Hahella chejuensis KCTC 2396: one gene and its partner. The protein of the gene in region 1 binds, or shares a complex with, the protein of each later gene. Links are inferred from orthologs where the notes say so. Each region holds a gene or a part of one and is shown in the gene's direction. Other genes may lie near its edges.

What was found.
Region 2: the proteins of uvrA (region 1) and mfd are in contact, whole or in part, in a crystal structure (PDB 4DFC), measured with the Escherichia coli proteins. The link is inferred for Hahella chejuensis KCTC 2396 from one-to-one orthologs.

The regions. Positions count from the first base shown.
Region 1 is NC_007645.1:6,324,240-6,331,979, forward strand. Bases 4,372-7,740 are described here. They hold uvrA (excinuclease ABC subunit UvrA), read left to right. Parts: upstream 4,372-4,714; coding sequence 4,715-7,540; downstream 7,541-7,740. Other genes in these bases: HCH_RS27825 (MFS transporter), read right to left, coding at 4,372-4,571; rplQ (50S ribosomal protein L17), read right to left, coding at 7,665-7,740. In the rest of the region: HCH_RS34020 (hypothetical protein), read right to left, coding at 107-334; HCH_RS27805 (hypothetical protein), read left to right, coding at 405-851; HCH_RS27810 (hypothetical protein), read right to left, coding at 904-1,269; HCH_RS27815 (D-alanine--D-alanine ligase family protein), read right to left, coding at 1,435-2,430; ssb (single-stranded DNA-binding protein), read right to left, coding at 2,541-3,173; more of HCH_RS27825, read right to left, coding at 3,189-4,371. UniProt on the Escherichia coli protein: The UvrABC repair system catalyzes the recognition and processing of DNA lesions. UvrA is an ATPase and a DNA-binding protein. A damage recognition complex composed of 2 UvrA and 2 UvrB subunits scans DNA for abnormalities.
Region 2 is NC_007645.1:2,751,457-2,756,618, reverse strand. The notes cover bases 1,113-5,162. They hold mfd (transcription-repair coupling factor), read left to right. Parts: upstream 1,113-1,512; coding sequence 1,513-4,962; downstream 4,963-5,162. Other genes in these bases: HCH_RS12125 (peptidoglycan binding protein CsiV), read left to right, coding at 5,118-5,162; HCH_RS12135 (glyceraldehyde-3-phosphate dehydrogenase), read right to left, coding at 1,113-1,304. In the rest of the region: more of HCH_RS12135, read right to left, coding at 1-1,112. UniProt on the Escherichia coli protein: Couples transcription and DNA repair by recognizing RNA polymerase (RNAP) stalled at DNA lesions. Mediates ATP-dependent release of RNAP and its truncated transcript from the DNA, and recruitment of nucleotide excision repair machinery to the damaged site.

The DNA.
Region 1 (7,740 bases):
TTGCCATATTAATAATCTCGCCGCCATGAGGCCTGATCGCATCAGAACGACAGACCACTGATAAGTTCGCAACAACATAGTTTATCCCATAACTTCAGCGCCGGACCTACCGACGAACATGCAATCCATCGCCCGCAACTACCTGAACACGGACATTTGGCGAGGGCATCATATAAGGACGAAACTGATCAAAAAAGAAACGATCTGTAAAAGCAGGGGGAATAGCGACAGCTGTAACCATATTCAAACAAACAGCAATAAATTCATAAGGATATGTTGCAATAAGTGAGTCATAGTCTTCTTTTATAAAGACATGCAACGCTAAAATAGCCAATAAAAAGCATGTCTGTCGCCCAGCAACAACGATGCTGCGAGAGGCCTCAAATCAGCAAAGGGAAGGCAATATGAAAAGCATAATAAAGCTGGCGCTGTCCATCGCCTTGAACGCCAGTATCCTGGGTTGCGCCACGTACTCTCAACCTGTCCGCTTTTACGACGCATCCTCTTGCGAGTACCGAATCACCAGTCTGCGGCAAGACATTCATACCTGTTACGGGGAAGCATTTCCGATCGAGTATGCGGTATTAGTCGCAGCGCAAAGCGACGATCAGATTTTTCGTGGGCAGTTGAAAACGTTGGCGGGCTTCGACTGGGAACATGAACGCGCCATCCTCATTACCGCGCTAGCCAGCAAAGCGAATAACGACGGCTATCACACCGATGTGAAAACTGCTCAGGATGTATTGGGAGCCAGTCATTTCATGATTCAACTGTATTCTCACGAAGGCGAATTACTCGCGGAATCCAATGAGCAGGTGGATTTAGGTTGGATTCGGGCTAATCAGAGGTAGAGGACGGCGAAGCGCTGGTCATCACCGCTTCGCCTTGAGATCGCGAACTGGATTACCAGGGATAAGCCGCTTCTTTCACTTCCGGGGAGGGAGAAGAAGTGACTTTCAGCGCCAACGTCAGTTTCGCGGGAGCGCCGCCTTCGAGCACGATTTTACCTTCTGAAAAAGCGTCATCATCTTTACCGCGTTTACCGATGAGGACTTCTTCCGCGCCATTTTTGGACGCATGGTAAAGCGCTTCCTCCATATCGATCTGAAAGATTCGCCCCAGAATCGTTCGAGTGCCTCTTGCTCTCTCCCATACTTCCAAACAGGGCGAAGGCTTGCCATTTTTGGAGCCCTCTTTAGTGATCAACTCGACTTGATATTCCGTGCCGGTCTCAAAGTCCTTTTTTGCGATATCCAATATTGTAGTCATATCCTACTCCCTTGTTTCTGCTGTTAGTTTTTTTATACGCCGTTATGTCTTAACGGCCTGGCCCCAGCATTATGGCACAATATAACGATTGATTTGGGCGCATGTCCCCTACCAAAGGCCCTCCGTCGCCTTCCAATCACTAACCTACAGGCAGAAACGAGGCGCTCAAGTTACAGCGCCACGGCAGATCCGCTCCAGAAGTTCGGGAAATTCAATACCGGCGGCCCTCGCCGCTTGCGGCAATAGACTGTTCGCAGTCATCCCCGGCAACGAATTACCTTCCAGACACCATACTGCGCCGTTATCCTCCACACGGAAATCGATTCGGCTGTACACGCCCAACTTCAGCGCGGCATGCGCACGCAATGCGATCTCCTGCATAGCGGCGGCGTCAGTCTCAGAAATATTCGCCGGAAATATTTCGCTGGCGGCGCCCACCTGATACTTGGCGTGGTAATCAAATATCTCGTTAGGAACGATGATTTCGCCTACTAGCAACGCCCGCCCATCTAATATTCCGACAGTGAATTCTCGTCCAGGGATGAACTTCTCAATCATGACTTCATCGTCGTAATTCATCGCAAGCTCAATCGCCTTCGCCAACTCCGACGCTTCCCGCACCACGCTTAAACCAACCGTGGAACCTTGCTTGCTGGGTTTGACGACCACTGGCCAACCTAACTTTTGCGCCACTTCATCACTGCTCGCTGGCGCCATCAACCAATCCGGCGTGGGTACGCCGGCGGCGCGGAACAGTTGCTTACTCAGGTCTTTGTCCATGGCCACCGCACTCGCAATATGATTACTGCCGGTATACGCCAGACCAGCCAGATCCAACATTGCCTGAATCCGTCCGTCTTCTCCTGCGCCGCCATGCAACGCCAGAAAAACAACATCAACGTCACGGATATTAAAAGCCTCCGCAGACAAGGCGATAGCGCGACCTCGCACATCGGCGATAACCGACGTCGACGGCGGCTCCGGCGCCACACCCGCTTGCAGAAGACGCATTTCATCCGTCCCAGACAGTTGTCCAGTGGCCGTATCCACGGAAAACACCTCATGCCCCAGACTACGCAGCGCCGGAATAATTTGCGCGGCGCTGGCGATAGAGACATCCCGCTCTTCACTCGTGCCGCCGAATAAAACTGCGATTTTCATGGCCCTTATTCTCCTCACCCGAAACGTAAAAACAAAAAAGCCCCGAGATAATGGGGCTTTCAAGTCAGGCTGTCACAGCGCTACGCCTTAAATATTCTTTAGCTTCCGAATCAAAAAGGAATGTCGTCGTCAAAGTCGTCCATCGGCTCTGGCATGGGCGGCTTAGGTTGCTGAGGCTGTTGCGGGCGTTGTTGCGCCTGATTCGGAGCGGAGTAACCACCGCTTGACGCGCCGAAGTTATTGTTAGGGGCTCCGCCATAATTGTTGTTGGAAGAAGCGCCGCCATAATTACCGGCGGGCGCAGCGGCTGGAGCGCTGCCGTAACTGTCGCCGGAGGGAGCTGATTGTTGCCAGCCGTCATTGTAACCTTGCGAGTTATCCATACCACCGCCGCCACTGCGGCTGTCGAGCATCTGCATCTGACCTTGCATATCTACAACAATCTCAGTGCTGTAGCGATCCTGCCCAGACTGATCCTGCCACTTACGGGTTTGCAGACGACCTTCAATATATACTTTGGAGCCTTTTCTCAGATACTGAGCGGCGATCTCCGCCAACTTACCGAACAGCACAACCCGGTGCCATTCCGTACGGGGAACCAGCTGTCCCGTCTGCTTGTCTTTATAACTCTCGTCAGTCGCCAACCTCAGGTTGGAAATCGCGCTGCCGGAGGGGGTATAACGTGTTTCCGGATCGCTACCCAAATTACCAATTAGAATTACTTTATTTACACCACGCGCCATATCGCTCTCCAAACGTTATCCCTCAACCTGGGCGGTGAGAGGGTAATTTATCAGCGCTTTCTCATCAAAGCGCTGTCTATCAATTTTCAAGTACGCCAAGTGCTCTTCGATCACCAACGTGACGTCTTCAACACCATGAATTTGCGTCAGTTCCTGCGCTATCTTATCCGCTGCGTCCACATTGAACGGCTGCAACGGCAGCACATAACTCGCTGTATAGGGAGGATCAGGCATGAACAGGGACACTCCGCCCCATACTACCGCCATCACTGTACAAAGACCATACACTCCCATCAAACCAAACTTCTGGTAAGCCAGTCCACCTAGGACGCCCCCTAGAAAGGCCCCGAAAAACTGGGAGCTGGAGTACACGCCCATTGCCGTACCTCGCATGCCGGCAGGGGCGACTTTACTGACCAGTGAAGGTAAAGTCGCTTCTAAGAAGTTGAAAGCCAAGAAGAAGCCGAACACAGCCAGGGTAAACCCGATAAAGTCGTTCACTCCTTTCATCACAATCATGAGTGCGACCGCCATTAACCAGACCGCTCCAGTGAAAACCTGCCGCAGAAGTCGTTTCTTTTCACCAATGATGATCAGCGGAATCATAAATACAAAAGCTGCGCCCATCACCGCCAAGTAAAACCAGCCGTGCCGATCTGCAACCATATTAAATTTATCCGCCAATGTAACCGGCATTGCGACGAACATCGCCGTCAAAATCATGTGGAGCGAGAATATTCCCCAGTTCAGACGCATTAACTCTTTATGCTGGAAGACATTTCTCAACGCCGAGCGGAGCACTATTGTTTCCAAGTTACGCCGCTGTTGTAACGGGGTCGGCACTTTATACAACAAAATCATTCCTGACAACGCCATACAGGCCGTCGCCCAAAACAGCCCGGCCAATCCCGCGAAGCCTGAAATAAGCGGCCCTAAAACCAGCGCCAACGCGAAGGACAAGCCAATCGTCATCCCCACGGACGCCATGGCTTTGGTGCGATTCTCTTCCTGCGTCAGGTCACTGAGCAGCGCCATCAAAACACTGGCGATCGCCCCTGCTCCTTGCAACAGGCGCCCAAAGATAACGCCATAAATATTATCGCTTAATGCTGCAACGACGCTGCCAAGACAGAACACACCCAAACCGATAAATATTAACTTCTTGCGGCCAAAACGATCGGACAACGCCCCAAAAGGCACCTGCATCACAGCCTGACTCAAGCCATATACGCCTATGGCGAGGCCAAGCAGTGCGGGCGTTGCGCCCTCAAGCTCTCTCCCCAACACCATGAAAACCGGCAGCACCATAAACAACCCAAGCATTCGCATGGCGTACAGCGAAGCCAGCGCGGAGACAGCGCGGCGCTCCTGGGGCATAAACCTCTGCGTCTTTTGCATTTAACTACCGTACCAGTCCATCAAAAAGCGCATATTGTAGCATTTGACCAGCCACTTATTAATCGATTCGCAGTGGCTTTGCCCATCCTGTTTCCGTACTTATATAATGACCGGCTGTAAATTCCGGAGGTGAAAAGAATTTTATGGACACGATCCAAGTCCGCGGAGCCCGAACCCACAATCTTAAGAATGTCGACCTGGACTTGCCGAGAGACAAGCTCATCGTCATTACCGGGCTGTCAGGCTCAGGCAAGTCATCCCTGGCTTTCGATACGCTCTACGCGGAAGGCCAGCGGCGCTATGTGGAGTCACTATCCACTTACGCCAGACAGTTCCTGTCCATGATGGAGAAGCCGGACGTTGACCACATAGAAGGTCTCTCCCCCGCTATTTCCATCGAACAGAAATCCACCTCCCACAACCCTCGCTCCACTGTCGGCACCATTACTGAAATTTACGATTACCTGCGTCTGCTATATGCACGCGCCGGCGAACCTCGCTGCCCGGATCACGACATCGTTCTCGAAGCCCAGACAGTCAGCCAGATGGTGGACCGTATCCTGGAGTTGCCTCAAGACAGTAAATGGATGTTGCTGGCTCCTGTAATACGCAATCGCAAGGGCGAACATCTGCACGTGATTGAAGGCCTTCGAGCGCAGGGCTTCATTCGAGCGCGCATCGACGGCATCGTGACAGATCTCGACGACATTCCCCAACTGGATAAAAAGCGCAAGCATACAATTGAGGTCGTCGTCGACCGACTTAAAATTCGTGAAGACATCCAAACCCGCTTGGCGGAGTCCCTCGAAACCTGCATTGAGCTGGCGGAAGGTGTAGTCATCGCAGCACCAATGGATGGTGACGGAGAAGAGCTTATCTTTTCGGCGTTATTCGCCTGTCCCGAGTGCGGCTATAGCGTCAGCGAGCTGGAGCCAAGAGTATTTTCCTTCAACAATCCCGCCGGCGCGTGCCCCAGCTGCGACGGTCTCGGAGTGAAGCAGTATTTCGATCCTGACAAGCTGGTGGAGCGTCCAGAGCTGACGTTGGCGGAGGGAGCGATCAAAGGATGGGACAGACGCAGCGTATTCTACTTTCAAATGCTGACCAGCCTAGCCGAGCATTATGATGTCGACATAGAAACGCCTTTTGAAGCACTTCCCGAGTCGTTTCGAAATGCGCTTTTAAAAGGCAGTGGACGAACGGACATCAAGTTCAAATATGTAAATAGCCGCGGAGACATTGTCTTCAGAGAGCACCCATTCGAAGGCATATTGCCGAATATTGAGCGCCGTTACCGGGAAACGGACTCACAAATGGTGCGCGACGAGTTGTCTAAGTTCCTTACTCAAAAGTCCTGCCCAGATTGCCACGGCAGCCGATTGAAGCGCTCTTCTCGTCATGTGTTTATCGACAATAAGAGCCTGCCTGACACCTCGCACATGGCCATTGGCGACGCCAGTAACTTCTTTCATCACTTGTCGCTGCCGGGTCGTAAAGGTGAAATTGCGGCGAAAATCGTTAAAGAAATTCAGCTACGCCTTCAGTTTCTCGTTAACGTTGGTTTGGACTACCTCACCTTGGATCGCAGCGCGGAAACGCTTTCCGGTGGCGAAGCCCAACGTATCAGATTGGCCAGTCAGATCGGCGCAGGCCTCGTAGGAGTGATGTATGTTCTTGATGAACCATCCATTGGTCTCCATCAAAGAGATAACGACCGCTTACTGGCCACACTGACGCATCTGAGAGATCTCGGCAACACTGTCATCGTGGTTGAGCATGACGAAGACGCCATTCGTATGGCGGACTATGTCGTGGATATTGGTCCCGGCGCGGGAGTTCATGGCGGAGAAATCGTTGCGCACGGCTCTCCTGAACAGGTCATGGCTAGTGATAAATCCATCACAGGTCAATACCTCAAGGGAACGCGATGTATTGCGATACCAGAACAAAGAGTCCAGCCGGACCCAGACAAGCAACTGATCATTAGCGGGGCCACCGGGAATAACCTGCAGTCGGTCACGCTAAAAGTTCCTGTCGGACTGTTTACCTGCATCACTGGTGTATCAGGGTCAGGTAAGTCCACATTGATCAATAGCACTCTGTATCCAATCGCCGCCACCAAACTTAATATGGCGACCACTCTAACCGCCGAGCCTTATGAGTCAATAGAAGGTCTGGATCACTTCGATAAAGTTATAGATATCGACCAAAGCCCAATAGGACGCACTCCAAGATCCAACCCTGCTACCTATACAGGCATATTCACTCCAATTAGAGAGCTTTTCGCAGCGACTCAAGAAGCAAGGTCTCGCGGTTACAAACCGGGAAGATTCAGCTTTAACGTACGTGGAGGGCGCTGTGAAGCCTGTCAGGGAGACGGAGTCATCAAAGTTGAAATGCACTTTTTGCCTGACCTGTATGTCCCCTGCGATGTATGTAAAGGGAAACGCTATAATCGTGAAACTCTTGAAGTCACCTACAAAGGCAAGTCCATACATGACGTGCTGGAAATGACAGTAGAAGACGCTCGAGAATTTTTCGACGCCATCCCAGCAATCGCCAAAAAGCTGCAAACGTTGATTGACGTGGGCCTCTCCTATATCGGCCTTGGCCAGAGCGCGGTCACTTTGTCGGGGGGCGAAGCCCAGCGCGTTAAGCTATCTCGTGAGTTATCCAAGAGAGATACGGGTAAAACCTTGTACATTCTTGACGAACCCACCACAGGCCTGCATTTCTTTGATATTGATCAGCTACTTAAGGTATTGCATCGTCTGCGTGATCATGGAAATACGATTGTTGTCATTGAACATAACCTTGATGTCATTAAAACAGCGGACTGGATCATCGACCTGGGCCCAGAAGGCGGAAGCCGGGGCGGATTGATTATTGCCGAGGGTGCGCCTGAAACCGTAAAAGACAATGAGAAGTCTCATACCGCTCATTTCTTGAAACGCATTCTGGAAAGTTAGCTACCTAGCAGAGAATGTCAGGGAGTAGCGATAAATCAAAGCTCCCTGATCTAAGAAAATGCCTGCATTTGATTCAGGCATAAAAAAAGCCGCTAAAAGCGGCTTTTTAATATCCGAGAAGAACTTACTCTTCGTTGTCGCCTTCGGCTTCAACTACCGGACGGTCCACTAGCTCAACAAAAGCCATTGGAGCGCTATCG
Region 2 (5,162 bases), 3.6 Mb from region 1 along the record:
CCGACAAAGTCAGTGGAAACCACTTCAGGGGAGTTAACGAAATCAATCTGTTTCTGCAAATCGGAGTGCAGGGACACATCGCGCAGGTAGCCGTTAAGCTCTTCCACGGAAGTGTCGCGCCCCAGATTCAGGTTCAGAATAGCCAGAGAAACGTTCGGCGTCGGTACGCGAATCGCGTTGCCGGTCAGCTTACCAGCCAGCTCGGGCAGCGCTTTGGCGACAGCCTTGGCGGCGCCTGTTTCTGTGATAACCATGTTCAGAGGCGCGCTGCGTCCGCGGCGGCTGCCTTTGTGGTAGTTATCGATCAGGTTCTGGTCATTAGTGTAGGAGTGGACGGTTTCAACGTGGCCGTCTTTGATGCCGTACTCGTCATTCAGCGCTTTCAGTACCGGCGTAATGGCGTTGGTCGTACAGGACGCCGCCGAAAGAATGCGATCTTCCGCAGTGATCAAATGGTTGTTGATGCCATATACGATGTTCTTGATCGAGCCTTTGCCGGGCGCGGTCAACAGCACGCCTTTGACGCCCTTGCACTCCAAGTGACGGGACAGGCCCGCTTCATCGCGCCACACGCCGGTGTTGTCGATAACGATGGCGTTGTCGATGCCGTACTGGGTGTAATCCACTGCATCCGGGCTATTCGCATAGATAACCTGAATGTAATTGCCGTTGGCGATAATAGCGGACTCTTTCTCATCCACGGTGATCGTACCCTGGAAAGAACCATGTACGGAATCGCGACGCAGCAGACTGGCGCGTTTTTCCAGATCGTTTTCCGCATTGCCTTTACGCACGACAATCGCACGCAGGCGCAGATTCGCTCCACCGCCGGCTTTCTCGATAAGAATTCTCGCCAGTAGCCGACCGATACGTCCAAAACCGAACAACACGACGTCTTTGCTTTCCCCGGAAGTCCCCATACTTCCCTCGACGGCGCATTTCCCAACCACTTCGTCCAGCTCGCTGCGCACGAAATCTTCCAGCGCAACCGTGTCTTTTATTTTTTCGTATTTAATGGCGAGCTTGCCGATATCTACGTGAGCGTGCCCAAGTTCCAGTTCGTCCAGCAGCTTTAATATAGGGTAAGTATTGTGCACGGACAGTTCATGTTCAGCCACCTGACGCACAAAGCGGTGCGCTTTTAACAGGCCGATCACTGAACGGTTGATGATTGGGCGACCATATATGGATGTGATGACGTTATATTTTCTGTACAGTCTTCCGATCAGGGGAATCATCGCTTCAGCGACGGTTTCGCGTTCCTTCCATTCCCCAAAACAAGCATCCAATTTTTCTTGACTCACTTTCATGCACCTCTCGTCTGCGCAAATCGGGCGCTCATTATCCCTTTTCAAAACATCCGAAGCAATTTAGGCTCCTTGATTTTTAACGCTTTCCAGGGCTTTGCGAGGCCCTTACACAAGTGGACTGGCTATCACGTTTTCGGGGTTTGGTTGTGATTTTACGAAACAATTGTAGAATGCCCCTTGACTTTAAGGTGGAGATATAAAGTTGACAGAACGGCGCCAACTTCCTTCAAATTCAACGACTATCAAGTACTGGCCTCAGGCCGTCGGACAGTCAGACGCTTACATTCTGGCGCAGGCGCTCAAAGAGCAAAAACGCCTGTTGGTGGTAATAACACCAGATATGCCCTCGGCGGATCAGCTCGAATCGGCGGTAAAATTTTTTTTAGGGGATGCGAAAAAAAATGAGAGCACGCCCCCAATTTTGACTTTGCCGGACTGGGAAACCCTCCCTTACGATACTTTTTCGCCTCACCAGGACATTATTTCCCAACGTATTCAGACCCTGCATAACCTACCGACTTGCGCCAGCGGCCTGCTTATCGTTCCCCTCAGCACCATCATGGTGCGTTTGGCGCCGAAAGAGTTTGTGCAACGCTCCACCCTGATCCTTCGTAAAGGTCAGCCGCTCAGGATAGACAGTTATAGATCTGAGCTGGAGCAAGCCGGGTATCGCTGCGTGGATACCGTCTATGAGCATGGCGAATTTGCGGTCAGAGGATCGATTCTCGATATATTTCCCATGGGCTCCAAAGCGCCCTTCCGTATCGACTTATTTGATGAGGAAGTCGAGACTCTGCGCCAGTTTGACCCGGAGACTCAACGTTCCGCCAGTCAGGTAGATGAAATCAGCCTGCTGCCCGCGCATGAGTTTCCCCTTAATGAAGCCTCCATTCAGTTGTTCAAAGACAACTTCTACGAGAAGTTTCCCGGCGCTTCACGCAACATCCCGTTGTTGCAAGACATCAGTCGTGGTATTGCTACGCCCGGACTGGAGTATTACCTCACTTTATTTTTCACCGAAACCGCCAGCCTGCTGGATTATGTCGCCAGGGACGCCTGTTTCGCCCTTTACGACGGATTACATGAGAAAGCACTGCACTTCTGGAAAGATCTGGAGCAGCGCTACGAAGATCTGCGCCACGATATTCAACGCCCCATTTTACCTCCGGCGGATATCTATCTGCGGGTTGAAGAGCTGTTCGAAGGGTTGAAGCAGTTTCCACGCGCGCAGTTCAGCGCCAAGTCCGAGGAGTCCGACAAACCGTTCGCGCCCCTCCCCCATCTGGCCTTGGACGCCAAGAAAGAGAATCCATTACAGGCCATTGATTGCGCCCAACAGGACACCGGTTACAAGATCATCCTGTGTGCTGAATCCGCTGGACGCCAACAAGCGTTGATGGACACGTTCAAAGAACATGGCAGACCGCTCACGTTGCTGGAGTCCTGGGAAGCGTGCCTGAATTCTAACGAGCGATGGAATATTACAGTAGCGGAGCTGGCGAAGGGCTTCGCTGACAACGAGAACCAGATTCTGGTTGTCGCGGAAGCCGATCTATATGAAGGCAGAGTCCTGCAGCGTAGACGGCGCAAGCGGGCGCAGGAAAGCCCGGAAAACATCATTCAGAACCTGACCGAGCTGAAGCTTAATGCGCCGGTCGTACATATCGATCACGGCATCGGCCGCTACAAAGGTTTGCAGTCACTCGAAGTGGATGGCCAGAAGCAGGAGTTTCTGGTGCTGGAATACGCCAACGAAGCCAAACTTTATGTGCCGGTTTCCTCTCTGCACCTGATTTCCCGCTACGCCGGACTTGACGACAAGCTCGCGCCGATCAATAAACTCGGTACGGATCGCTGGTCCGCCGCCAAGCGTCAGGCAGCGGAAAAAATCAAAGACAGCGCAGCGGAACTGCTGGAAATTTACGCCAAACGGGAGCTACATACAGGTTACGCCTGCCCGCCGCCGGACGAGCATTATCGCGCCTTTTCCGCCGCCTTCCCGTTTGAAGAAACGCCAGATCAGGCCACCGCCATCAACGCGGTTTTGCAGGATATGATGAAGCCTCGCCCCATGGACCGTCTGGTCTGCGGCGATGTAGGATTCGGTAAAACGGAAGTCGCCATGCGCGCCGCATTTCTCGCCGCACACGCAGGGCGCCAGGTGGCGATACTGACGCCCACCACTCTGCTCGCGCAGCAGCACTTTCAGTCCTTCCAGGACCGTTTCGCGGACACGGCGATCAATATCGAACTGATCTCTCGCTTTCGCAGCGCCGGCGATATAGAGAAAGTCAAAGACAAGCTATCAGACGGCAAAGTCGACATTCTCGTCGGCACCCATAAGCTGCTGCAGAAAGACATCCAGTTTAAGAACCTCGGCTTATTAATCATCGACGAGGAGCATCGTTTTGGCGTGCAACAAAAGGAGAAGGTTAAATCTCTGCGCGCCAACATCGATATACTCACCCTGACCGCGACGCCGATTCCGCGAACCCTGAATCTTTCCTTTCAGGGCGTGCGCGATTTGTCGATTATCGCTACACCGCCGGAGAAACGCCTGTCCGTTAAAACCTTCGTGCAGGAGCACAACAACAGCATTATCAAAGAAGCCGTGCTGCGGGAAATTTTGCGGGGCGGTCAGGTGTTCTTCCTGCATAACGAAGTTAATACCATTAATAAAGCCGCCTCAGAGCTGCAGGAGATGGTTCCGGATGCGCGCGTGGCTGTCGCCCATGGCCAGATGCGGGAACGCGAACTGGAAAGGGTCATGTCGGATTTTTACCATAAACGCTTCAATGTGCTGATGTGCACCACGATCATTGAAACCGGTATCGACATCCCCTCCGCCAACACCATTATCATCGAGCGCGCGGACAAATTCGGCCTGGCGCAGTTGCACCAGTTGCGAGGCCGGGTCGGGCGCTCTCATCACCAGGCCTACGCCTACCTGCTGACCCCGCCGCCACGCAACCTTACTGAGGACGCCAAAAAGCGATTGGACGCCATCAGCAGCGCGCAGGACCTGGGCGCTGGATTCACCCTCGCCACCCACGATCTGGAAATTCGCGGCGCCGGGGAGTTGCTCGGCGAGGAGCAAAGCGGGCATATCCAGAACATAGGTTTCACTCTTTACCTGCAATTATTGGACGCCGCCGTCAAAGCCATGCGCGAAGGCAAAGAGCTGGATCTCACCCAGCCTATCGACCAGGGTTGTGAGGTCAATTTGCGCTTGCCCGCTTTGATCCCCGACGACTATCTGCCGGATGTCCATAACCGCCTGATTCTGTATAAGCGCATCGCCAGCGCCAAGGACGAAGACGCGTTACAGTCCATGCAAATTGAGATGATAGACCGCTTTGGTCTCTTGCCTGACGCGACCAAAAACCTGTTCCGTCAGGCGCATTTGAAACTGACCGCCGACAGGCTGGGCATGGCCAGAATTGATATTGGCGCCAAGGGCGGCGTAATCGAATTCAACGCTAAAACCACCATCGAGCCGATCAAGCTGGTCAACCTCATTCAGCGCGAGCCCAAGCACTACAAACTGGACGGCGGCTCCAAGCTACGCGTCACTCGCTCATTGGAGGACAAGGAGGACCGTATGCAATTCGTGGAAAAACTTCTGAAATCCTTCGCTCCCGCCCGCGCTTAACCCCGCCGGGCGGCCCCGGCGCCGGGGAAATGTAGTATACTTTGTGAGGGTTTGTTGATAGATGGCCAGCCCCATCGGCGATATCGACTCACCCTGGCTTTTATTCCCTGGCGCACGCCTTCCAAATCACAAAACAAAAGAAGTTGTCCAAATAAATGCTATTTTGCCGAACACCTCAACGTTGCTCTGTTTCAGCACGA